4 regions of the Streptomyces sp. NPDC001902 genome follow, and region 2 is predicted to be linked to each of the others. Evidence: riboswitches for the same ligand, from Rfam matches in the RefSeq annotation. Region 2 holds a riboswitch; each other region holds the start of a gene.
What was found. A riboswitch is a leader RNA that binds a small molecule or an ion and turns the genes downstream of it on or off. The one in region 2 is predicted to bind cyclic di-AMP.

Region 1 (5,362 bases), on a different contig from region 2:
AGGCCGGGTTCGACGAGGTCGAAGCCGTCGAAGAAGCGCTCGACCTCGGCCCGCGACCGCATGATCAGCGGCGAGCTCGCGCTGCGGTAGACGTTCTCGACCCGCTCCCCCTCCTCGGGTCTGCGCGGGCCTCCCTCGACCGAGGCGTGGGTGACGACCAGCAGGCTGCCGGGGGCGATGGCGTCGCGCAGTTCGGCCACGGCCTTGGCCGGTTCGTCGGCGTCCTCGAGGAAGTGCAGGACCGCGACGAGGAGCAGCGCGACCGGGCGCTCCAGGTCGATGAGCCCGCGCACCTGCGCGCTGTCCAGGATGTCGCGGGGCGAGCGCAGGTCGGCGGCGACGATGGCGGCGTTCTCGTGGCCCTCCAGCACGGCACGGCTGTGGGCGACGGCGACCGGGTCGTGGTCGACGTAGACGACGTGCGCGCCGGGACTGGCGGCCTGGGCGACCTCGTGGACGTTCCCGAAGGTGGGGATGCCGGAGCCGATGTCGAGGAACTGGGTGATGCCCTGGTCGACGGAGTAACGCACGGCCCTGCGCATGAACGCCCGGTTGGCCTGCATGATCTTCGGCAGCCCCGGGAAGGCCTCGATGGCCCGCCGTCCCGCCTCCCGGTCGACCTCGAAGTTGTGCGAACCGCCCAGGTAGTAGTCGTAGATGCGGGACACGCTCGGCACGGAAAGATCGATCCCCTGGGGGGCCCAGGCAGGGCGTTCCATCAACGGCTCCAGCTCGTCGGCGATCAGGATTCGTGGTCGTGGACACGACCACGTGCGAGAGAGGCTACTGATCGACCGTTCGAGAGGACACAAGAAATGGAAATATTCGATCCGTTTTCGGTCACAGACCAAAGGCATGTGCCCTGTTCCCTACAAACGGGGAACAGGGCACAGCCTACCGACGGATGACGGTCGATCAGTCCGATCAGACGTTGACGCCGTGGGCACGCAGGTACGCCAGCGGGTCCATGTCGGAGCCGAAGTCGGGGGTGGTGCGCACCTCGAAGTGCAGGTGCGGACCGGTCACGTTGCCGGTGGCGCCCGACAGGCCCAGCTGCTGACCGGCGGAGACCGACTGGCCGGCCGAGACCGACAGCGCGGACAGGTGGGCGTACTGCGAGTACCGGCCGTCGGCGTGCTTGACGACGACCTGGTTGCCGTACGAACCGCCCCAGCCCGCGGAGACCACGGTGCCGCCGGCGATCGACTTCACCTTGGTGCCGGTCGAGGCGATGAAGTCGACACCGGTGTGGTAGCCCTTGGACCACATGGCACCGGCCTGGTGGTAGGCGGTGCCCAGGGTGACGTGGTCGAGCGGGGCGGTGTAGCCGGAGGTGCTGGCGGCCTTGGCGGCGGCCGGCTTGGCGGCCGGGGCGGCCTTCGCGGCCTTGGGCGCGCTCTTGGCGGCGGCCTTCTCGCCCAGGGACAGGACCTGGCCCGGGTAGATCAGGTTCGGGTCGCCGCCGATGACCGACTCGTTGTTCGCGTACAGCTTCTGCCAGCCGCCCTCGACCGACCGGGCGTTGGCGATCTTGGAGAGGGTGTCGCCGCCGGCGACCTTGTAGGAGCCGCCGGCGCTCTTCGGCTTGGCGGTGGCGGCCTTCGGCGCCTCGGCCTTCTTGGCGGGGGCGGCGGGCTTGGCAGCCGGCTTCGCGGCGGTGCCGGAGACGCTCTGCGGGGTGGCCGACGGGTTGGCCATGGCCTTCGTCAGACCGGCCTTGGGACCGCACACGGGCCAGGCCTGCGGACCCTGGGTCGCGAGGACCTTCTCCGCGACGGCGATCTGCTCCGCCTTGGTCGCGAGGTCGGCGCGCGGGGCGTACTTCGTGCCGCCGAAGCCGGCCCAGGTGCTCTGGGTGAACTGCAGTCCGCCGTAGAAGCCGTTACCGGTGTTGATGGACCAGTTGTTGGTGCTCTCGCAGGCCGCGACCTTGTCCCAGACGCTCACGGGAGCGGCGTGGGCACCGGTGGCGCCGACGATCGGGAGCGCCACGGCGGCGCCGGTGGTGCCGGCCAGCGCGCTGATACGGGTAATGCGGGTGTTCCGCGGACGACGGTGCTTTCCCTTACCGGGCATGCCGAATTCCTCTCCGACGCCTGCGAGGTAAGCTGTCGGGTTCGGGCTGGAGATGCCCGGCCGCAATGGGGCATGCCAAATAAAGGCATGTCGCTGCGACTTCACCCCTAGCCGTCCCGAGACCAACGGGAACGGCAAACTACCTGGGTCCCCCGCTCCTGCCGTGCGGTCTTGTCATCCGGCGTCCGGGCAGCGGCAGGACTAGGCGTTCTACCCGGAAGAATCTCGCAGGAATTTGTCCTGCGAGATCTGGAAGCTAAACGACGGAATCGTCCCGGAGCAAGGACCAGAATCACGCCCCCCGGCGGACCGCAAGTCGATCATCCGCTTCTGTGACTTTAGGTGAGAAGTGTCCGCTCTGTGTAGGCGGAAAACTGTCCCACGGTAATTGCGCGATATCACCCGGTGAAATTCGGCGGGAACATTAGACGCTGCGTGGCCCATGGCCTCCGCTGCGTGTTCGGCGCGTGACACCCATCACGCATCGATTCCCTACGCATGCACTGTGGCCGCATATGTCCGGTTAGGCGGCTTAATGCCGGATAAGACAGGACGTGTTCCGGTCCAACCCGCCCCGGACCGCGCCGTCCTGAGGTCCCCCCGGAGGAACGCCCCCCGGATGCAACCGCCGAGGAGGGTCCGCGATTCCCGGACGGGCCGCGCCGAGGCGTTCCGCGGTGTGGCGTGCGCCACAACCACCCCTCCGGCGGGGCGAGAAAGGGGACGTGCACGACGGCCGCCGTCCGGAGAACGGACGTGACAGCGCCGATTGGGCGACGGTAGCCTCCCAATCCCGCACATTTTCTTACATCGCCCGGGAGACCTCGCGTGCCCTACCTCGCCGCCGACGACCGCTACGCCTCGATGGAATACCGCAGGACCGGGCGCAGCGGGGTCCTGCTGCCCGTCGTGTCCCTGGGCCTGTGGCACAACTTCGGCGACACCTCGCCGTTGGAGAACCAGCGCGCGGTGCTGCGCCGCGCCGTCGACCGCGGCGTGGTCCACATCGACCTGGCCAACAACTACGGCCCGCCCGCCGGCTCGGCCGAGGCCAACTTCGGCACCCTCTTCGCCCAGGACTTCCGCCCGTACCGCGACGAGCTCTTCATCGCCACCAAGGCCGGGTACGACATGTGGCCGGGACCGTACGGCGAATGGGGCAGCCGCAAGTACCTGCTCTCGTCGCTGGACCAGTCGCTGGGCCGCATGGGCCTGGACCACGTGGACGTCTTCTACTCGCACCGCTTCGACCCGGACACGCCCCTGGAGGAGACCATGGGCGCCCTGGACTCCGCGGTCCGCCAGGGCAAGGCCCTGTACGCCGGCATCTCCAACTACCCCGCCGAGGCGCACCGCCGGGCGACGGAGATCCTGCGCGAGCTGGGCACCCCGCTGCTGATCCACCAGGCCGCCTACAGCATCCTCCAGCGCGACCCGGAGGCCGGGGTCCTCGACGCCGTCGGCGACACCGGCACCGCGCTCATCGCGTACTCGCCGCTCGCCCAGGGCCAGCTCACCGACCGATACCTCCAGGGCGTGCCGGCCGACTCGCGGATGGCGCTCGGCCACTTCCTCAAGCGCGACGCCCTGACCGAGCTGAAGCTCACCTTCCTGCACGCCCTCAACAAGCTCGCCGGCGAGCGCGGTCAGACCCTGGCGCAGCTGGCCCTGAGCTGGGTGCTGCGCGACCCGCGGGTCGTCTCCGTCCTCATCGGCGCGAGCAGCGTCGCCCAGCTCGACCAGAACCTCGCCGCCCTCGACGCGGGCCCGCTCACCGCGGACGAGCTCGCCGAGATCGACCGCCTCTCGGCGGAGGCGGGCGTCCGCATCCCGTAACGGCCGCTCCGCACGTACGGAAGGGCGGGCCCCCGCAGGGGCCCGCCCTTCCGCGTCGGTGCCCGGCTCAGACGAGACGGGCCTCCAGCGCGGCGCGGACGCCGGGCCACTCGCCGGCGACGATGGAGTAGTACGCGCTGTCGCGGACGGTGCCGTCCACGGCGAGGGTGTGGGCGCGGCGGATGCCCTCGAAACGGCCGCCGATGCGCTCGATCGCCGCGCGGGAGCGCGCGTTGCGCGCGTCCGTCTTCAGGGTGACGCGCAACACGTCCCATACGTCGAACGCGTGGGTGAGCAGCAGCAGCTTCGCCTCGGTGTTGCAGGGGGTGCGCTGGGCGGAGGCGCCGAGCCAGGTGCTGCCGATCTCGGCGACGGTGGGCACCGCGCCGCTGCGGGGCACGGAGCGGCCGGCGGGCCAGGCGGGGGTGGCCGTCCAGTGGTCGAGGTCGAGGAACCGCGTGGAGCCGATCAGGGTGTCACGCTGGACGTCCCGCACGGCGAAGGGGAGCGCGGCCCCGGTCGCCTGGTCCTGGAGGGCCTCCTCGACGTAGCGCGCCATCGCCTCGCGGTCGGCCGGCACCTTTGTGTAGGCGTAGGTGTCGCGGGATTCGTCGGCGGCGCGCAGCAGCCCGTCCGCGTGGGCGGCGCTCAGCGGCTCCAGGCGGACGTGCTTGCCTTCCAGGGTCACGGGTTCGGGCATGCCCCGGATGCTGGTGTCCGGCCGGGTCACCCGTCAAGCGCGTTTCCGCGGGGCGCGTCGGAGGCCGGGCGTGATGGATGCGAAAATGGGGGCATGAACAGCAACGACGTGTTCTTCGACATCACGATCGACGGCGAGCCCGCCGGACGGATCGTGTTCACCCTGTTCGACGACGTGGTCCCCAAGACCGCGCGGAACTTCCGTGAGCTCGCCACCGGCGAGCACGGCTTCGGCTTCGAGGGTTCGCACTTCCACCGCGTGATCCCCGACTTCATGCTCCAGGGAGGCGACTTCACCGCCGGCAACGGCACCGGTGGCAAGAGCATCTACGGTGAGAAGTTCGCCGACGAGAACTTCCAGCTCAAGCACACCAAGCCCGGCCAGCTCTCCATGGCCAACGCGGGCCCGAACACCAACGGCTCGCAGTTCTTCATCACCACGATCGTCACCGACTGGCTCGACGGCAAGCACGTGGTCTTCGGCGAGGTCGTCGACGGCATGGACGTCGTCAAGAAGATCGAGTCGCTCGGCTCGCGCACCGGCGCGACCAGCGCCCGCGTCGAGATCGCCAAGTCCGGTACGGTCGCCTGACCCGGCTCCGCGAAGCGGCCCGGCACCGGAACGACCGGTGCCGGGCCGCTCGGCGTACGGGTCAGCCGAAGGCCTTGACCGCCTGGTAGTAGGTCCAGGCGGTGCTGTTGCAGGCGGTCGCGGTGGCGCCGCTGTAGCCGGCGCAGATGCGCTTGAGGT
Region 2 (5,362 bases):
CATCGCAGGTTCCTTTCGGTGCGCGCCGACGGCCGTCCTTTAATCCCCGTGTAACGGAGGAGCCGGCGTTTCTGCCGCGACTCTATTCCAGCACGCCGCCGATTCCGACGGCTGCCCTGAATTCATGGAGCATTTTTGGACACCCCGCGGCCGGGAAGCGCCGGCATGCCGAAGGCCCCGGCGGGGGAACCGGGGCCTTCGTGTGGGGGGAGGGGAATGGCTCAGATGCGGACGCCCTTGGAACGCAGGTACGCCAGCGGGTCCACGTCGGCGCCGTAGGACGGTGCCGTACGGGCCTCGAAGTGCAGGTGCGGCCCCGTCACGTTGCCGGTGGCGCCCGACAGGCCGATCTGCTGCCCCGCGGAGACGGTCTGGCCCACGGACACGCCCAGCGAGGACAGGTGGGCGTACTGGGTGTACATGCCGTCCGCGTGGCGGATCACGACGTTGTTGCCGTAGGAGCCGCCCCAGCCCGCCTCGACGACGGTGCCCGCGCCGGCGGCGTGCACCGGGGTGCCGACGGAGGCCTGGAAGTCCACGCCGGTGTGGTAGCCGGAGGACCACAGGCTGCTGGTCGCGTGGTAGGGCGTGCCGATGGAGCCGGCGACCGGCAGCATCCAGCCGCCGAGCGTGCCGCGGCCCTTCGCGGCGCTCCGGGAGGCGTGCGCGGTGCCGCTCTCCCGGGCCGCCTTGGCCTTGGCCGCCTTGGCGGCGGCCTCCTTGGCGGCACGCTCACGAGCGGCGCGCTTGGCGCGCGCGACCAGGGCGTCGTGGCGCTTCTGCGCGACGACCGCGGCCCGGTGCTGGGCCGAGGCCTGGTCGGCGAGGTGCGCGGCGAGGTCCCCGGCGACCGCGGCGCAGCGGGCGAAGGCGGAACCCTCGGCCCTGGCGTCGGCAGCCGCGGCGGGCACGACGAACGCGCCGGTGGTGACGGTGGTCAGCGCGGCGGCGCCGGCCAGGGTGGAACGTATGGAGAACGACGCCATGGGCAGGCGGGGATCCTTTCCTTCCTTCTCGCCTACCGGGTTAGCTGACGGGTTCGGAGCAGGAAGGTCTCCTACGGGCGGCGGCAGGCCGCCCGATTCACCCCAGGGACATCTCAGGTGGGTCCCCGGCTCCCCAGGCTCACGCCTGACGGGGACTCGGCGATCGTTGCTCCGGTGCCGCGGGAGGCGGCTGCTTCCGCCGGGCAACCCGAGGACGTTAACCAGGCGTTGCTCCCGGTTCCAAAAAAATCCGGCAATATGTGCGGGATGCCACACCGGCCGCCAACCGGTCGCAACCGTCCGCAATACCGCGATGCCGCAGCTCCCCGGCGGTGCGCACCCCTCCCGGAAGCCCCCGCACGGCCGTGGCGCGGGCCGCGGTGACCGGCGTCACCGTCCGGCCCGGCCGAACGGGACCCGGTGGCGGCACCGCGTACGTAGGGTCACGGGGTGACCACGACACCAGGGGCGGCCACCGACGCCGCCCGCGCCGCCGAGGACTTCCTGCGCGCCTTCCACGACCGGATGCCCGGCCGTCAGTCGAAGGGGACCGAGGCCGCCCCCACCCGCGACGGGCGGACGAGTTACGCGGTGCTCGCCGAGCGTGTCGCCGGCGCCCGGCGGGTCCTGGACCTCGGCTGCGCGGACGGTGCCCTGCTGGAACTGCTCGCCGGGCGCGGGGTCGCGGTTCCCGCCGGCGTCGACCTGTCGGAGGGCGAGCTGGCCCTCGCCCGCCGGCGGCCCGCGCTGGCCGGCGCCGACCTGCGGCAGGGGCGTGCGCAGGAGCTGCCCTTCGCCGACGGCTCCTTCGACGCCGTGGTCTCCCACATGGCGCTCATGCTGATGCCGGACGCCGACCGGGTCGTGGCCGAGGCCGCCCGGGTGCTCGCACCGGGCGGTACGTTCGCCGTCGCCGTCGGCGGCGGGCCCGTCCCCGGCGAGGCCGTGGAGCTCTTCCTGACGCTGGCCGTGCCGTACTTCAAGGCGGCGCAGCGGCGTCTTCCGCGGCTGGGCGACCGCAGGACACGGAGCCGGGAGGGGCTCGACGGGCTCCTCGCACCCCTCGGCTTCGCACCGCTGTCCTGGGAGACGGTCGTCATCGGCATGGACGGGACGCCCCACGAGGTCTGGTCCGCCCTCACCGGGACGTTCTACGACATGGAGGTCCTGGACGAGGAGCCGACCGAGGAGCTGCGCGCCGTGTTCCTGGACCGGGCCGCCGGCCTGAGCGGAGCCGGCGGACGCGTTCCGTGCGGCATGCGGATCAACGTGGCGGCGGCCCGGCTGGGCCGCTGAACGGGTAGCCCCGCGCACCGCGGCCCCGGGTGCCGCAAGGGCATCCGGGGCCGCGGTGCGGAGCTACCGGTCAGCCGCCCGTGACGACCTCGACCGGGCCGATGCCCAGCTCGCGGATCGGGTCCGCGATGACGGAGGCGTCGCCGACGAGGACGACCACGAGCCGGTCCAGGGGGAAGGCGTTGACGGCCGCGGCCGTCGCCTCCACCGTGCCGGTGACGGCCAGCCGCTCGTAGAGCCGGGCCTGGAAGTCGTCCGGCAGGGACTGCTCGACCTGGTCGGCGAAGGTCCCGGCCACCGCCGAGGCGGTCTCGTAGCGCAGCGGCGCGACGCCCACCAGGTTCTGCACGGCGGCGTCGCGCTCCTCGTCGGTGAGCCCCTCCGCCGCCAGGGTGCGCAGCACCTGCCAGGTGTCGGCCAGCGCGGGCGCGGTGACGTCGGTCGCCACGGACCCGCTGATGCCGAGCAGGGAGACGCCGGTGCCCTCGGGCGTGGACAGCAGCACCTGACCGAAGGCCCGCACGCCGTAGGTGTAACCCTTCTCCTCGCGCAGGACGCGGTCCAGGCGCGAGGTCAGCGTGCCGCCGAGGCAGTACGTGCCGAGCACCTGGGCGGCCCACACGGGATCGTGGCGGTCCGCGCCGGCGCGGCCGATGAGCACCTGGGTCTGGACGGACCCGGGCCGGTCGACGATCACGACGCGCGCGGTGTCGTCCGCGGTGATCGCGGGCAGCGGGCGGCGCTCGGCGGGCTTGCCGCTCCACTCCCCCAGCGTGCTCTCGAGCAGCGCCTCCAGGTCGATCCCGGTGAAGTCGCCGACCACGACGGCCGTCGAGGTGGACGGCCGTACGTGCGTGTCGTAGAAGGCACGGACGGCGGAGGCGTCGATGCGCGCGACCGTCTCCTCGGTGCCCTGGCGCGGCCGGGAGCAGCGCAGGTCGGCGGCGAACAGCTCCTTGGACAGCGCCATGGCGGCGCGCCGCGCGGGGTTGGCCAGCTCGTGCGGGATCTCGTCGAGGCGGTTGCGCACCAGCCGCTCGACCTCGCCGTCCGGGAACGCCGGGGCGCGCAGCGCGTCGGCGAGCAGGCCGAGGGCCTTGTCGAGACGGGAGGCGGGGACCTCCAGGGAGACCCGCACGCCGGGGTGGTCGGCGTGCGCGTCGAGGGTGGCCCCGCAGCGCTCCAGCTCGGCGGCGAACTCCTCGGCGGTGTGCTTGTCGGTGCCCTCGGACAGGGCCCGGGCCATGATCGTGGCGACGCCGTCCAGGCCCTCGGGCTCGGCGTCGAGCGGCGCCGTGAGCAGCACCTCGACGGCGACGACCTTCTGGCCGGGGCGCCGGCTGCGCAGCACCGTCAGCCCGTTGGGCAGCGTGGACCGCTCGGGGGCCGGGAAGTCCCAGGGCTTGGGCTGTCCCGGCCGTGGCTGCGGGTGGAACGTCATGGTGGTGTGGACGTCGGTCACTGGTCCGCGCCCTCCTCGTCCTCGTCGGAGTCCTCGCCGGACGCGTCCGCCGAACCCGTGGGCTCGTAGACCAGCACGGCGCGGTTGTCGGGCCGCAGGGTGGCCGCGGCGACGGCGCGCACCTCGTCCGCGGTGATGTCCAGGATGCGCTTGACGGCGGTCAGCGCGAGCTGCGGGTCGCCGAACAGCACCGCGTACCGGCACAGTTCGTCGGCACGGCCGCCGACCGTGGCGAGCCGGTCCAGCCACTCGCGCTCGAGCTGGGCCTGCGCCCGCTCCATCTCCTCCGGGGTCGGGCCCTCCTCGGCAAAGCGGGCCAGTTCCTCGTCGACTGCGGCCTCGATGGTGGGCACCTCGACGCCGCTGGACGTCTTCACGTCGAGCCAGCCGAGCGACGGCGCCCCGGCCAGCCTCAGCAGGCCGAACCCGGCCGCGACGGCGCTGCGGTCCCGGCGCACCAGGCGGTTGTGCAGCCGGGAGGACTCACCGCCGCCGAGGACGGTCAGCGCCAGGTCCGCGGCGTCGGACTCGCGGGTCCCGTCGTGCGGCAGCCGGTAGGCGGCCATCAGGGCGCGCGAGGGGACGTCCTCCTCGACGACCTCGCGGAGCTCCCCGCCGATCACCCCGGGGAGTGAACCGTCACGGGGCGCCGGCTTGCCGTCGTGGGACGGGATGGTGCCGAAGTACTTCTCGATCCAGGCCAGCGTCTGCTCCGGGTCGATGTCCCCGACGACCGCGAGGACGGCGTTGTTCGGAGCGTAGTAGGTCCGGAAGAAGGCCCGCGCGTCCTCCAGGGAGGCGGCGTCCAGGTCCGCCATCGAGCCGATGGGGGTGTGGTGGTACGGGTGGCCGTCCGGGTACGCCATCGCGGTCAGCCGCTCGAAGGCGGTGCCGTAGGGGACGTTGTCGTACCGCTGGCGGCGCTCGTTCTTGACCACGTCACGCTGGTTGTCCAGGCTCTGCAGGTCCAGTGCGGACAGCAGGCTGCCCATGCGGTCGGCCTCGAGCCAGAGCGCGAGCTCCAACTGGTGGGCCGGCATGGTCTCGAAGTAGTTGGTGCGCTCGAAGCTGGTGGTGCCGTTGAGGGAGCCGCCGGCGGACTGGACCAGTTCGAAGTGGCCGTTGCCCTTGACGTTCGCCGAACCCTGGAACATCAAGTGCTCGAAGAGGTGGGCGAGTCCGGTACGGCCCTTCACCTCGTGGCGGGAACCGACGTCGTACCAGAGGCAGACCGCGGCGACCGGGGTGAGGTGGTCCTCGGAGAGCACGACGCGCAGGCCGTTGGCCAGGCGGTGCTCGGTCGCGGTGAGGCCGCCGGATTCTGCCTCCGGCGTGGCCGTGTGACCCATGGGCAAGCTGTCCTTCCGGTCGCGTACTCGTTGTTTTGTGCTGAGACCTGCCACTCTAGGCAGCGGACAAACGGCCCGCGAAGTTCCCGTCACCGCCACGTATGAGGCGGGGGGGTGGTCCGGGCTGTCGGTGGGGCGGTCCACAATGGTCCGCGACAGTCCCGTGTCCTTATCCGATGAGGTCCAGCCGAAGGAGCAGCGCCCTGATGGCCCGCCGCACCACGAAGACCCCGCCGCCGGACGATTTCGAGGAGCGCATCCTCGACATC
Region 3 (5,362 bases), on a different contig from region 2:
GAGTCGCACGTCTCGGCGGTGCTGCGCAAGCTGCAGCTCAGCAACCGGCACGAACTCACCCGCTGGGCGACCGCGCGCCGGCTGGTCTGAGGTCCCGCGGCGCGGGCGTCACGCCGGACGCGTGGCGCCCGCGAAGGGCATCTGGTCGACCGGGGCGAGTTTGACGACGTCACCGGTGCGGGGGGCGTGGATCATCATGCCGTTGCCCACGTAGAGGCCGACGTGGCTGATCCCCGAGTAGAAGAACACCAGGTCGCCGGGCTCCAGTTGGGAACGGGAGATCCGGGTGCCCGCGTTGATCTGGGTGTACGTCGTGCGCGGCAGGGAGACCCCGGCCGACCGCCAGGCGGCCTGCGTGAAGCCCGAGCAGTCGTACGCCGAGGGCCCGGTGGCGCCCCAGACGTAGGGCAGGCCGAGGGAGCCGTAGGCGAAGGAGACGGCACGGGCGGCGCGTGCGTTGGGGGCGGCCGCGGGCGCCAGCCCGGCGCGGGAGCCGGTGGCGCCGCGGCCGGCGCGGGCCGGGTCGGCGGAACCGTGGCCCCCGGAGGACAGCACCTCGGCGCGCTCGGCGGCGGTGAGACGGCCGAGCAGCTGCCGCGCGGAGGCCAGGCGCTGCTCCACGGTGTGCTTGTGGCGGGCGAGTTCGGCGCGGGTGCCGCGCAGCTCCGCCAGCTCGCCCTCGGTCTCGGTGCGCAGCTGCTCGATGCCCCGCCGCTGGGCCGACAGGGCGCGCAGCGCGGCGTTCTGGCGGCTGCTCATCCGGTCCAGCATCCCGGCGCGCTCCAGGTAGTCGCCGGGGGAGGAGGCGAGGGCCAGCTGGACGGCGGGGTCGATGCCGCCGCTGCGGTACTGGGCGGTGGCGAGGGAGCCGAGGTCGTCGCGGGTGACGTTGAGCCGCTCGGTCCTGCGGGCGAGTTCGTCCTGGAGGCGCTCGATCCGCCCGGTGGCCGTGTCCGCCTTCTCCTTCGCTCCGTTGTACCGTTCGGTGGCCTGCTCGGCCTCCTCGTACAGGCGGTCCACCCGGGCCCTGGCCTCGTCCGTGGTCAGCCGGGGTTCGGCGTGCCCGGCCTCCCCGAACACCGTCACGGAGGCCGCGCCCGCCAGGGCGAGACCGGCTGCGGTGCGCGCGGTCGTGCCTGCCAGGCCGCGTTCCTTGGGCCTTCTGTGCGACGCCACGCGCCGTCACTCCTTCCGGGCTGTCCGTACGCCCCCCTGCGGTCCGGCGGCGGGCGGACGGGGAGCCGTCCACCGCCGGACCTTCGGCGGGGGCGGCCGTGCCGGGGACGGGGTCCTCGCGGCAGTGGGGATCGGCCACCTGGGGCAGGACGCTAAACCTGGACGCCGTGAGCGGGCTCCGGACTGTGCGGGACTGGTCCGATTCGGCCGCGGACTGCCCGCGGATGACCGCTGTTCGACGGGTGACCTGGTCACTTGCGGTCCGGCCGTGACCGATATGACGGAAGAGGGCGACCTCGGTGCCGAGTGCTGGTACGAGCCTGGCTAGGGTCCTGAGCCATGGACGTACTCATCAACCTGATCGTCGGCCTGCACATCATCGGCATCGCCGCGCTGCTGGGCGGCTTCCTCACCCAGATGAAGGCCATGGGCCGCGGCGAGGCCCGGTTCGTGCCGGGCATGCTGCACGGCGCGCTGACCATGCTGGTCACGGGCGCGCTGCTGGTCGGCCTCAACCAGGCCGACGACCAGCCGGTCAACAACGTCAAGATCGGCGTGAAGCTCGCGATCCTGGTGGTGATCCTCGGCCTGGTCTACGTCAAGCGGGACGAGGAGAAGGTGCCGGCGGCGGCCTTCGGCACCGTGGGTGCGCTGACCACCGCCAACATCTTCATCGCGGTGCTGTGGACCTGAGCCCGGCCGAGGCGACGGGCCGGGCGGGGGCTCAGGCCATCCGGGCGTAGCCGTAGATCGGCATCTCCGTGATCGGGGCGATCTTCACCACGGTCCCGGTGTGGGGGGCGTGGATCATCTGGCCGCCGCCGATGTAGAGGCCGACGTGGGTGACGTCCGAGTAGAAGAAGACCAGGTCGCCGGGTTGCAGCTGGTCGGCGGTGACGCGGCTGCCGAAGTCGACCTGGTCGTAGGTGACGCGGGGGATCGAGACGCCCGCGGCGCCCCAGGCGGCCTGGGTCAGGCCCGAGCAGTCGTAGGAGTTGGGGCCGGTGGCGCCGTACACGTACGGCTTGCCCAGCTGGGCGCGCGCGAACTCGATCGCCTTGGCCGCCTTGGCGGCGTAGGTGCCGGACACCGGGGCCGTCGAGCCCGACCCCCCGGCCGCCTCCTGCGCGGCCTTCTCCTTGGCGGCGATCTCCGCGGCCTTCGCGGCGGCCTCCTCCTGCCGCTTCTTCTCCAGCGCCGCCAGCCGTGCCTTCTCCTGGGCGGTGAGGCTGTTCAGCAGCTTCTGCGCCGCGGCGAGCTTCTGCTTGACCGTGGTCTTCTCCGCGTTCAGCCGCCGCTGCGCGTCCGTCAGCTTCTGCAGGCTCTCGACCGCCTCGGCGCGCTTGGCCGTCGTCTCCGCCTGTTCGGAGCGGAAGGTCTCCAGCGCGTGCTCCTGGCGGTCGGACAGGCGGTCCATCAGGTGCGCCTGGTCCAGGAACTGCTGCGGGTCGGAGGTGAGCAGGAAGCTCGTCGTCCCGTCCAGGCCGCCGCCCCGGTACTGCGCCGCGGCGTACTCGCCGATGGTGCGGCGGGCGGAGTTGAGCGTCTCGGTCCTGCGGGCCACCTGGTCCAGCAGCGCGTCGGCGCGCGCCCGCTGCTGCTCGGTCTGCTCCTTGGCGCCGTTGTAGCGCTCGGTGGCGGCCTCGGCCTGGTGGTGGAGCTTGTCGACCTGGGCCTTGACCTCGGTGATGGAGGGCTTGTCGGGTGAGGCGGGCGCCGCGCTCGCGCTCTCGCCGAAGAGGGTGACGGTCGCCAGCGCGGCGGTCGTGAGCCCCACCGCGGCCCGGGGGCCGGGGACGGTCAGCGCGCGCGGGCGCGGCTTGCGGTGCGTCGCCAAGTCAGGCGGCTCCTTCCGTGGACCGCCTACCGGGTTAGCTGTCGGGTTCGGGCTTCGGAAGGCCGCCCTACGGGCCGTGCGGGCGCGCTGCGCTCGTGCGGACCGATTCACCCCAAGGTCGTGGGTCCCCGGCTCCGGCGGTCGCCGGACTCAGCGGAGGCGGCCCGTGACGGCACGGTCGCCGCCGCATGGAGCGGACCGCCTGATGCGGCACGGTAGTCAACTGCGGGGGTCCGTGGGAACCCTGGTGTTCGAATTGTCCGCAATCATTTCGTGACCTTCACCATGCGGGGTCGCCACGGGCCGCCACGGACGGCGACGGGCCGTGCCGCGGAGGGTGCGGGCTCGGGCTCGGCTGGGGCTCGGGCTGGGGCAAGCGGCGCACCGCTGTCCGTCCCACGGCCTAGACTCGGGAGGCGATGAGCAGCCTCTTTGACGACAGCTTCCTGGCCGGCCTCGAACCGAGGGAGGAGGAGCCCCCGCCGCCTCCCGAGGACGAGCCCGACACGGCTCCCGACGACCTCTTCGAGGGGCGCTTCGACGCGCCCGTCGACCGGGACGCGTACTACCGGGACGGCGCCCCCCGCCCGGTCGTCGACCCGTCCGCGCTGCTGGAGGGGCTCAACGAGCAGCAGCGTGCCGCCGTCGAGCACACCGGCTCCCCGCTGCTCATCGTCGCCGGCGCCGGCTCGGGCAAGACCCGGGTGCTCACCCACCGCATCGCGTACCTGCTGGGCGCCCGCAAGGTGCACCCCGGCCAGATCCTGGCGATCACCTTCACCAACAAGGCCGCCGGGGAGATGAAGGAGCGGGTCGAGCAGCTGGTCGGCCCGCGCGCCAACGTGATGTGGGTCTCCACCTTCCACAGCGCGTGCGTCCGCATCCTGCGCCGGGAGTCCAAGAGGCTCGGCTTCACCTCCAGCTTCTCGATCTACGACGCGGCCGACTCCAAGCGGCTGATGGCCCTGGTCTGCCGCGACCTGGACCTGGACCCCAAGCAGTTCCCGCCGAAGTCCTTCAGCGCCAAGGTCTCCAACCTCAAGAACGAGCTCATCGACGAGGAGACCTTCGCCGACCAGGCCGAGAACCCCTTCGAGAAGAAGCTCGCCGAGGCCTACGCGATGTACCAGTCGCGGCTGCGCGAGGCCAACGCGCTCGACTTCGACGACATCATCATGACCACGGTCAACCTGCTCCAGGCCTTCCCGGACGTCGCCGAGCACTACCGGCGCCGGTTCCGGCACGTCCTGGTCGACGAGTACCAGGACACCAACCACGCCCAGTACACCCTGGTGCGCGAGCTGGTCGGGACCGGTGACGCGGAGGAGGGCGGAGAGGGGCCCGCCGAGCTGTGCGTGGTCGGTGACGCCGACCAGAGCATCTACGCCTTCCGCGGCGCCACGATCCGCAACATCCTCCAGTTCGAGGAGGACTACCCGCAGGCCCGCACGATCCTGCTGGAGCAGAACTACCGCTCCACCCAGAACATCCTGACCGCCGCCAACGCCGTCATCGAGCGCAACGCCTCCCGCCGCCCCAAGAACCTGTGGACGGAGGCCGGCCAGGGCCCGGTCATCACCGGCTACGTCGCCGACCAGGAGCACGACGAGGCGCAGTTCATCGCCGACGAGATCGACCGGCTCACCGACTCCGGCGACGCCCGCCCCGGCGAGGTCGCGGTCTTCTACCGGACCAACGCGCAGTCCCGTGTCTTCGAAGAGGTCTTCATCCGCGTCGGCCTGCCCTACAAGGTCGTCGGCGGTGTCCGCTTCTACGAGCGCAAGGAGGTCCGGGACGTCCTGGCCTACCTGCGCGTGCTCGCCAACCCCGAGGACACCGTCCCGCTGCGCCGCATCCTCAACGTGCCCAAGCGCGGCATCGGGGAGCGCGCCGAGGCCATGGTCGACGCCCTGGCCTCGCGCGAGCGGATCTCCTTCGCCGCCGCGCTGCGCCGGGTCGACGAGGCCTTCGGCATGGCGTCGCGCTCGGTCAACGCCGTCAAGCGCTTCAACGAGCTCCTGGAGGAGCTGCGCACGGTCGTCGACTCCGGCGCCGGCCCCGCCACCGTCCTGGAGGCCGTGCTGGAGCGCACGGGCTACCTGGCCGAGCTGCAGGCCTCCACCGACCCGCAGGACGAGACCCGCATCGAGAACCTCCAGGAACTCGCGGCGGTGGCACTGGAGTTCGAGCAGGAGCGCACCGAGGAGGAGCCCGGCACGCTCGCGGAGTTCCTGGAGCGGGTCGCGCTGGTCGCCGACTCCGACCAGATCCCGGACGACGACGAGGGCGGCGGCGTCATAACGCTGATGACCCTGCACACCGCCAAGGGCCTGGAGTTCCCGGTGGTCT
Region 4 (5,362 bases), on a different contig from region 2:
TGCAGTTCGTCAGCTGCGACGTGTCGACGGTGTGCGTCGGCCAGGCGGCCTCGGCGGCGGCCGTCCTGCTCGCCGCCGGAGCGCCCGGCAAGCGGCTGATGACCCCCGGCGCGCGGGTGCTGATCCACCAGCCCTCGTTCGCGGAGGTGATCCAGGGCACCACCGCGGACCTGGAGATCCAGGCCCGGGAACTGCTCCGCCGTCGGGAGCAGTTGGAGGAACTGCTGGTACGCCACACCGGTCAGGCACCGGAGCGGATCGGGGCCGACATCGAACGGGACACCATTTTTGACGCACCGTCGGCCCTCGCCTACGGCCTGGTGGACCGGCTGACGCTGAGCCGCAAGGACGGCGCCGGCCGCGCCCCGCGCGCCCTGCGGTGACGGGCCGTGGTACCCGAACTGCCCCCGCTCCCCGCACTGACGCGGGCCGAGGGCGAGCTGATCGACACCTACCTGCAGGTCGTGGACCTGCTGGGCCGGATCAACCCGTCCCGCTCCCGGGACACCTACGGGGCGCTGCGCGCCGCGCAGGCCCTGGTGGGGAGGGCGGCTGAGCTGCGGGACGCGCTGACGCTGATGCACATGCGCGGGGAGGGCGAGGTGCACACGGCGACGATGGAACGGGCGCTGCGGGTGCTGGACGGCGAACGGCGCACCGGTCAGGTCACCTTGCCGCCATCACGGCCGTGCTGACGGAGCGTCACGACACACTGGTCCGTTCGGGCGGCGCGAACTCGAACCGAATGGACTCGCCCGATCGTTGTATCTGCCGTGGACGGCCGAGTGGCCCCGAGTTGCGCGATATGGCCGCACACATCCGGAATCTGACGCTCCGTCCCTGGTGTTCGACTCCTTTCGAGTCGTCAGTCCGGGTCCCGTGTCGCGGAGTCCACCCGAATAGGTGAGTCGTGAACAGACTCACATTCGACCGGTTGTGCTGGGAATCGGCCGCTTCGGTGGGTGATCATCCCTTCGACGACAAGCCCCCGTCATCCCGGCGGGGCGGTCCGCGCGGACGCCGAATCCTGCCGCCGCGCGGATGCCAGGTCGACGACGACTCATCGGCAGGAGCGGAGGACCCGAGCACTACGGGTCCGGTCGCCGGACCCTTGGGGTGAAGCCGCAGCCGCGGCCGGGCATCTTCGCCTGCCCGAACCCGACAGGTCATCCTTCGCAGGCGGACGACGAAGGGTTGCGCATGAGTGCGCCAACAGCCATGTCCGGGGTCCTGTGCCGGCTCGGAGCGGTCTCCGCCCTCACGGCGGCCGCCGTGGCCGGTCCCGCCGTACTGCCGGAGCTCGCCCAGCAGGCAGACGCGGCGGCGGTCTCCGCCAAGGCGCTGAAGATCGCGGCATCCAAGAGGGGCGCGCCGTACCAGTACGGGGCCGCCGGCCCCGGCAGGTTCGACTGCTCCGGGCTCACCTTCTACTCCTTCAAGAAGGCGGGCAAGAAGCTCCCCCGTACCGCGGGCGCCCAGTACAACAGCGTCCGGCACATCCGGAAGTCCTCACGGACCCGTGGTGACCTGGTCTTCTTCCACTACGGGAGCAACGTGTACCACGTGGGGATGTACGCCGGGCACGGGAAGATCTGGCACTCCCCCAAACCCGGCGGGCGGGTGCGGCTGGAGAAGATCTGGAGCCGCAGCGTCTGGTACGGACGGGTGAAGTGACCCCGGTCGCGGGGGGGGGGGGGGGGGGCGCCCCCCCCCCCCCCCCCCCCCCCCCCCCCCCCCCCCCTCCCGCGGTCTTGGGGACGGAACTCAGTGCCGGGCCTGCTCCGGGTGGCGCAGGCACCAGCCGGCCCAGGCGGAGGCGACCATCTCGCGCACCTCGTGGCGGGCCGTCCAGCCCAGCTCCTCCTCGATCCGCGAGGCGGAGGCGACGACCCGGGCGGGGTCGCCGGGGCGGCGCTCGATGACCTGCGCCGTCGCGTCGGTGCGGCCGGTGACCGAGCCGATGATGCCCACCATCTCGGCGACCGAGACGCCCTCGCCGCGGCCGATGTTCAACACCAGGGCGGCGGTCGGGTCCTCCGCCAGCCGGCGCGCGGCGGCGACGTGGGCGGAGGCGATGTCCTCGACGTGGATGAAGTCGCGTACGCAGGTGCCGTCGGGGGTCTCGTAGTCGTCGCCGAAGATCAGCGGGGGCTTCCCCTGGGAGAGCCGTTCGAAGACCATCGGCACGAGGTTGAAGATCCCCGCGTCACCCAGCTCGGGCGTGGCCGCGCCGGCCACGTTGAAGTAGCGCAGGCAGGCGGTGGCGATGCCGTGGGCGGCACCCGTCGCCCGGACCATCCACTCGCCGACGAGCTTGGTCTCCCCGTACGGGCTCATGGGCGCGCACGGGGTCTCCTCGGTCACCAGGTCGACGTCGGGCATCCCGTAGACCGCGGCGGAGGACGAGAACAGGAAGCTGGTCACCCCGGCGCGCACCGCGGCCTCCAGGACGGTCTGCAGGCCCTGGACGTTCTCCCGGTAGTAGTGGAGCGGACGCTCCACCGACTCTCCGACCTGCTTCTTCGCCGCGATGTGCACGATCCCGCGCACCGAGTGATCGCGCAGCACCCGGTCCAGCAGCTCCGCGTCCAGCACGGAGCCCTTCTCCAGGTGCACCCCGGCGGGCAGCCGCTGCGGGTCGCCGGTGCTCAGGTCGTCCACGACGACGACCTGCTCGCCGCCGTCGACCATGGCCTTCACCACATGCGACCCTATGTATCCGGCACCGCCAGTAATCAACCACGTCATCCGACGCATCCTAACGGCTCTCCCACGGCGGCCCCGAACCCCCTGCGGGACGGGCCCCGCGGTACACTCCGCCGACTTTTTGTTTACTATCCATTCATCCACACAACCGTTTGCCGTCGCCCCGCGTCGTAGGAACGGTTGGAGCAGGCCCCACCGCGGGACACCGCTCGCCCGACGGCCCGCGCAGCATCGCGGACGCGTCCCAGCCTCAACCGATCCGCTGCCCCGGTTCGGTGCCTGATTCGCCTCGAAAGGGTTCTGGTCCATGGAAATACCGCCGCTCGCGGAAGTACGGCGCCTCACCGAGAAGAAGCGGGACGCCTGGTGGACCGTTTTCCTGGTCGACCCCGTGGCGACCCCGTTGGTGCGCTGGACGGCCAGGTGGACCCGACTCACCCCCAACCAGATCACCTGGGGCGCCCTCTTCCTCGGCCTGGGAGCCGCGGCCTGCTTCGCGCTCGCCGACTGGAAGTACCTGATCATCGGCGCCGTGCTGTACCACTTCAGCTTCATCCTGGACTGCATGGACGGGAAGCTGGCCCGGCTCACCGGCAAGGGCTCCGAGTTCGGCGGCTGGCTCGATTACATCTTCGACCGCATCCGCGTGGTGTGCTGCGCCGCGGCCCTCATGGGCGGCCAGTTCTACCGCACGGACAACCCCGTCTACATGTGGCTCGCCCTCGCGGTGATCTTCCTCGACGCGCTGCGGTACCTCGACGCGCTGCAGATCTTCAAGGTGCGGCACGGCATGCGCAAGAAGATCCAGAAGCGCCTGCAGGAGCTCGACTCCGCCAAGCCGCACGCCTTCATGGAGGACCTGCTGCGCGAGCGCTCGGAGGACGAGACGCAGGCCGAGGCGGAGGCCAGGAACGAGGCCGAGACGGAGGCGGACGCGTCCGTGCGGACCGTCCCCGCGCAGTGGACCGGTCCTGACGCCGCCCGGCCGGCCGCCACGGTCGCGGCGGACGCCGCCACCCCGGCCGACCAGGCTTCGGACGCCGCGCCCGGACGGGTCATCGACCTTCAGGTGACGTTCAAGGACCGTTTCGGCCCCTACGCGGCCTTCCGCGACTTCCTGATCCGGCACCGGGTCCGGCCGCACCTGATCAGCGGCATCGAGTTCCAGATGGCGGTCTTCATCATCGCGCCGCTGACCGGTGCCATCATCGGGACCACGATCGCCGCGGCCGCGCTGCTGCTGATCTTCGAGTTCGCCATCATCTACAAGCTGCTGCTCTCCACGCGCGACTTCGAGCGCGTGATGGCCGACCTCGACGAGGAGGCCCGCTCGTACCACGAGAGCGACAGCGCGACGCCTCTGCAGACGTCCATGAGCTGAACCGCTCGCCGGCCGGTCCCCCGGCCGGCCGTGCAAGGACAAGGGCCGGCCCCCTCGGTGAGGGGGCCGGCCCTTGTCCTTCGCGGTCGCGGCTCAGGAGTCGAACGGGTCGAAACCCTCGAACTCCTTCTGGACGTCGTCCCGTTCGGCGTCCCGGTCCTTGCGGCGCTGCGCGGCCGGCCGGGGCTCGTCGAAGCGGTGGTCCTCGCCGCGGCGTCCGAGCATCTCCGCGCCGGCCGCGACGGACGGCTCCCAGTCGAAGACCACGGCGTCGTCCTCGGCACCGATGACGACCTCGTCGCCCTCACGGGCGCCGGCCTTGACCAGCTGCTCCTCGACACCGAGGCGGGCGAGCCGGTCGGCGAGGTAGCCGACGGCCTCATCGTTGGCGAAGTCGGTCTGGCGCACCCAGCGTTCGGGCTTCTCACCGCGGACGCGGTAGAAGCCGTCCTCGGCGGTGACGGTGAAGCCGGCGTCGTCCACGGCCTTGGGCCGGATGACGATACGGGTGGCCTCCTGGACCGGCTGGGCGGCGCGCGCCTCGGCCACGATGCCGGCGAGGGCGTAGGACAGCTCGTTGAGGCCCTTGTGGGCCACCGCCGACACCTCGAAGACCCGGTAGCCGCGCGCCTCGAGGTCGGGGCGGACCATGTCGGCGAGGTCCTGGCCGTCGGGGATGTCGACCTTGTTGAGGACGACGATCCGCGGACGGTCCTCGAGACCGCCGTACGCCCGCAGTTCCGCCTCGATCACGTCGAGGTCGCTCAGCGGGTCGCGCTCGGACTCCAGGGTGGCGGTGTCCAGGACGTGCACCAGGACGCTGCAGCGCTCGACGTGCCGCAGGAACTCCAGGCCCAGGCCGCGTCCCTCGCTGGCGCCCGGGATGAGCCCGGGGACGTCGGCGACGGTGAAGACGGTCGAACCGGCCGTGACCACGCCCAGGTTGGGGACGAGCGTGGTGAAGGGGTAGTCCGCGATCTTCGGCTTGGCCGCCGAGAGCACGGAGATGAGCGAGGACTTGCCCGCGCTCGGGTAACCGACCAGCGCCACGTCGGCGACCGTCTTCAGCTCCAGGACGAGGTCCCGGCTCTGACCGGGCTCGCCCAGCAGCGCGAACCCCGGCGCCTTGCGGCGCGCCGAGGCCAGCGCCGCGTTGCCGAGGCCGCCGCGGCCGCCCTGGCCGGCGATGAAGGTGGTGCCGTGGCCGACGAGGTCCGCGAGCACGTTGCCGTGCCCGTCCATGACGACGGTGCCGTCCGGGACGGGCAGGACCAG

Region 1: another riboswitch for cyclic di-AMP. It lies ahead of ACFYYN_RS27105 (transglycosylase family protein); the one in region 2 lies ahead of ACFYYN_RS06630 (M23 family metallopeptidase).
Region 3: another riboswitch for cyclic di-AMP. It lies ahead of ACFYYN_RS06220 (C40 family peptidase); the one in region 2 lies ahead of ACFYYN_RS06630 (M23 family metallopeptidase).
Region 4: another riboswitch for cyclic di-AMP. It lies ahead of ACFYYN_RS14900 (C40 family peptidase); the one in region 2 lies ahead of ACFYYN_RS06630 (M23 family metallopeptidase).

What each region holds. Positions count from the first base shown of each region.
Region 1 is NZ_JBIATA010000018.1:142,613-147,974, forward strand. Features, by position in the region: gene ACFYYN_RS27100 (SAM-dependent methyltransferase) at 1-719, opposite strand, end outside; gene ACFYYN_RS27105 (transglycosylase family protein) at 925-2,076, opposite strand; cyclic di-AMP (ydaO/yuaA leader) riboswitch at 2,079-2,270, opposite strand; gene ACFYYN_RS27110 (aldo/keto reductase) at 2,905-3,912, shown strand; gene ACFYYN_RS27115 (GNAT family N-acetyltransferase) at 3,980-4,612, opposite strand; gene ACFYYN_RS27120 (peptidylprolyl isomerase) at 4,706-5,203, shown strand; gene ACFYYN_RS27125 (phospholipase) at 5,265-5,362, opposite strand, start outside.
Region 2 is NZ_JBIATA010000003.1:70,977-76,338, reverse strand. Features, by position in the region: gene ACFYYN_RS06635 (GntR family transcriptional regulator) at 1-1, opposite strand, end outside; gene ACFYYN_RS06630 (M23 family metallopeptidase) at 222-986, opposite strand; cyclic di-AMP (ydaO/yuaA leader) riboswitch at 1,002-1,158, opposite strand; gene ACFYYN_RS06625 (class I SAM-dependent methyltransferase) at 1,437-2,282, shown strand; gene ACFYYN_RS06620 (M16 family metallopeptidase) at 2,353-3,723, opposite strand; gene ACFYYN_RS06615 (M16 family metallopeptidase) at 3,741-5,093, opposite strand; gene ACFYYN_RS06610 (DNA gyrase/topoisomerase IV subunit A) at 5,300-5,362, shown strand, end outside.
Region 3 is NZ_JBIATA010000002.1:624,934-630,295, reverse strand. Features, by position in the region: gene ACFYYN_RS06235 (LuxR C-terminal-related transcriptional regulator) at 1-90, shown strand, start outside; gene ACFYYN_RS06230 (C40 family peptidase) at 109-1,176, opposite strand; gene ACFYYN_RS06225 (hypothetical protein) at 1,516-1,869, shown strand; gene ACFYYN_RS06220 (C40 family peptidase) at 1,901-3,013, opposite strand; cyclic di-AMP (ydaO/yuaA leader) riboswitch at 3,022-3,179, opposite strand; gene pcrA (DNA helicase PcrA) at 3,433-5,362, shown strand, end outside.
Region 4 is NZ_JBIATA010000007.1:178,782-184,143, forward strand. Features, by position in the region: gene ACFYYN_RS14890 (ATP-dependent Clp protease proteolytic subunit) at 1-383, shown strand, start outside; gene ACFYYN_RS14895 (hypothetical protein) at 390-695, shown strand; cyclic di-AMP (ydaO/yuaA leader) riboswitch at 1,044-1,197, shown strand; gene ACFYYN_RS14900 (C40 family peptidase) at 1,201-1,674, shown strand; gene galE (UDP-glucose 4-epimerase GalE) at 1,765-2,748, opposite strand; gene ACFYYN_RS14910 (CDP-alcohol phosphatidyltransferase family protein) at 3,014-4,087, shown strand; gene obgE (GTPase ObgE) at 4,181-5,362, opposite strand, start outside.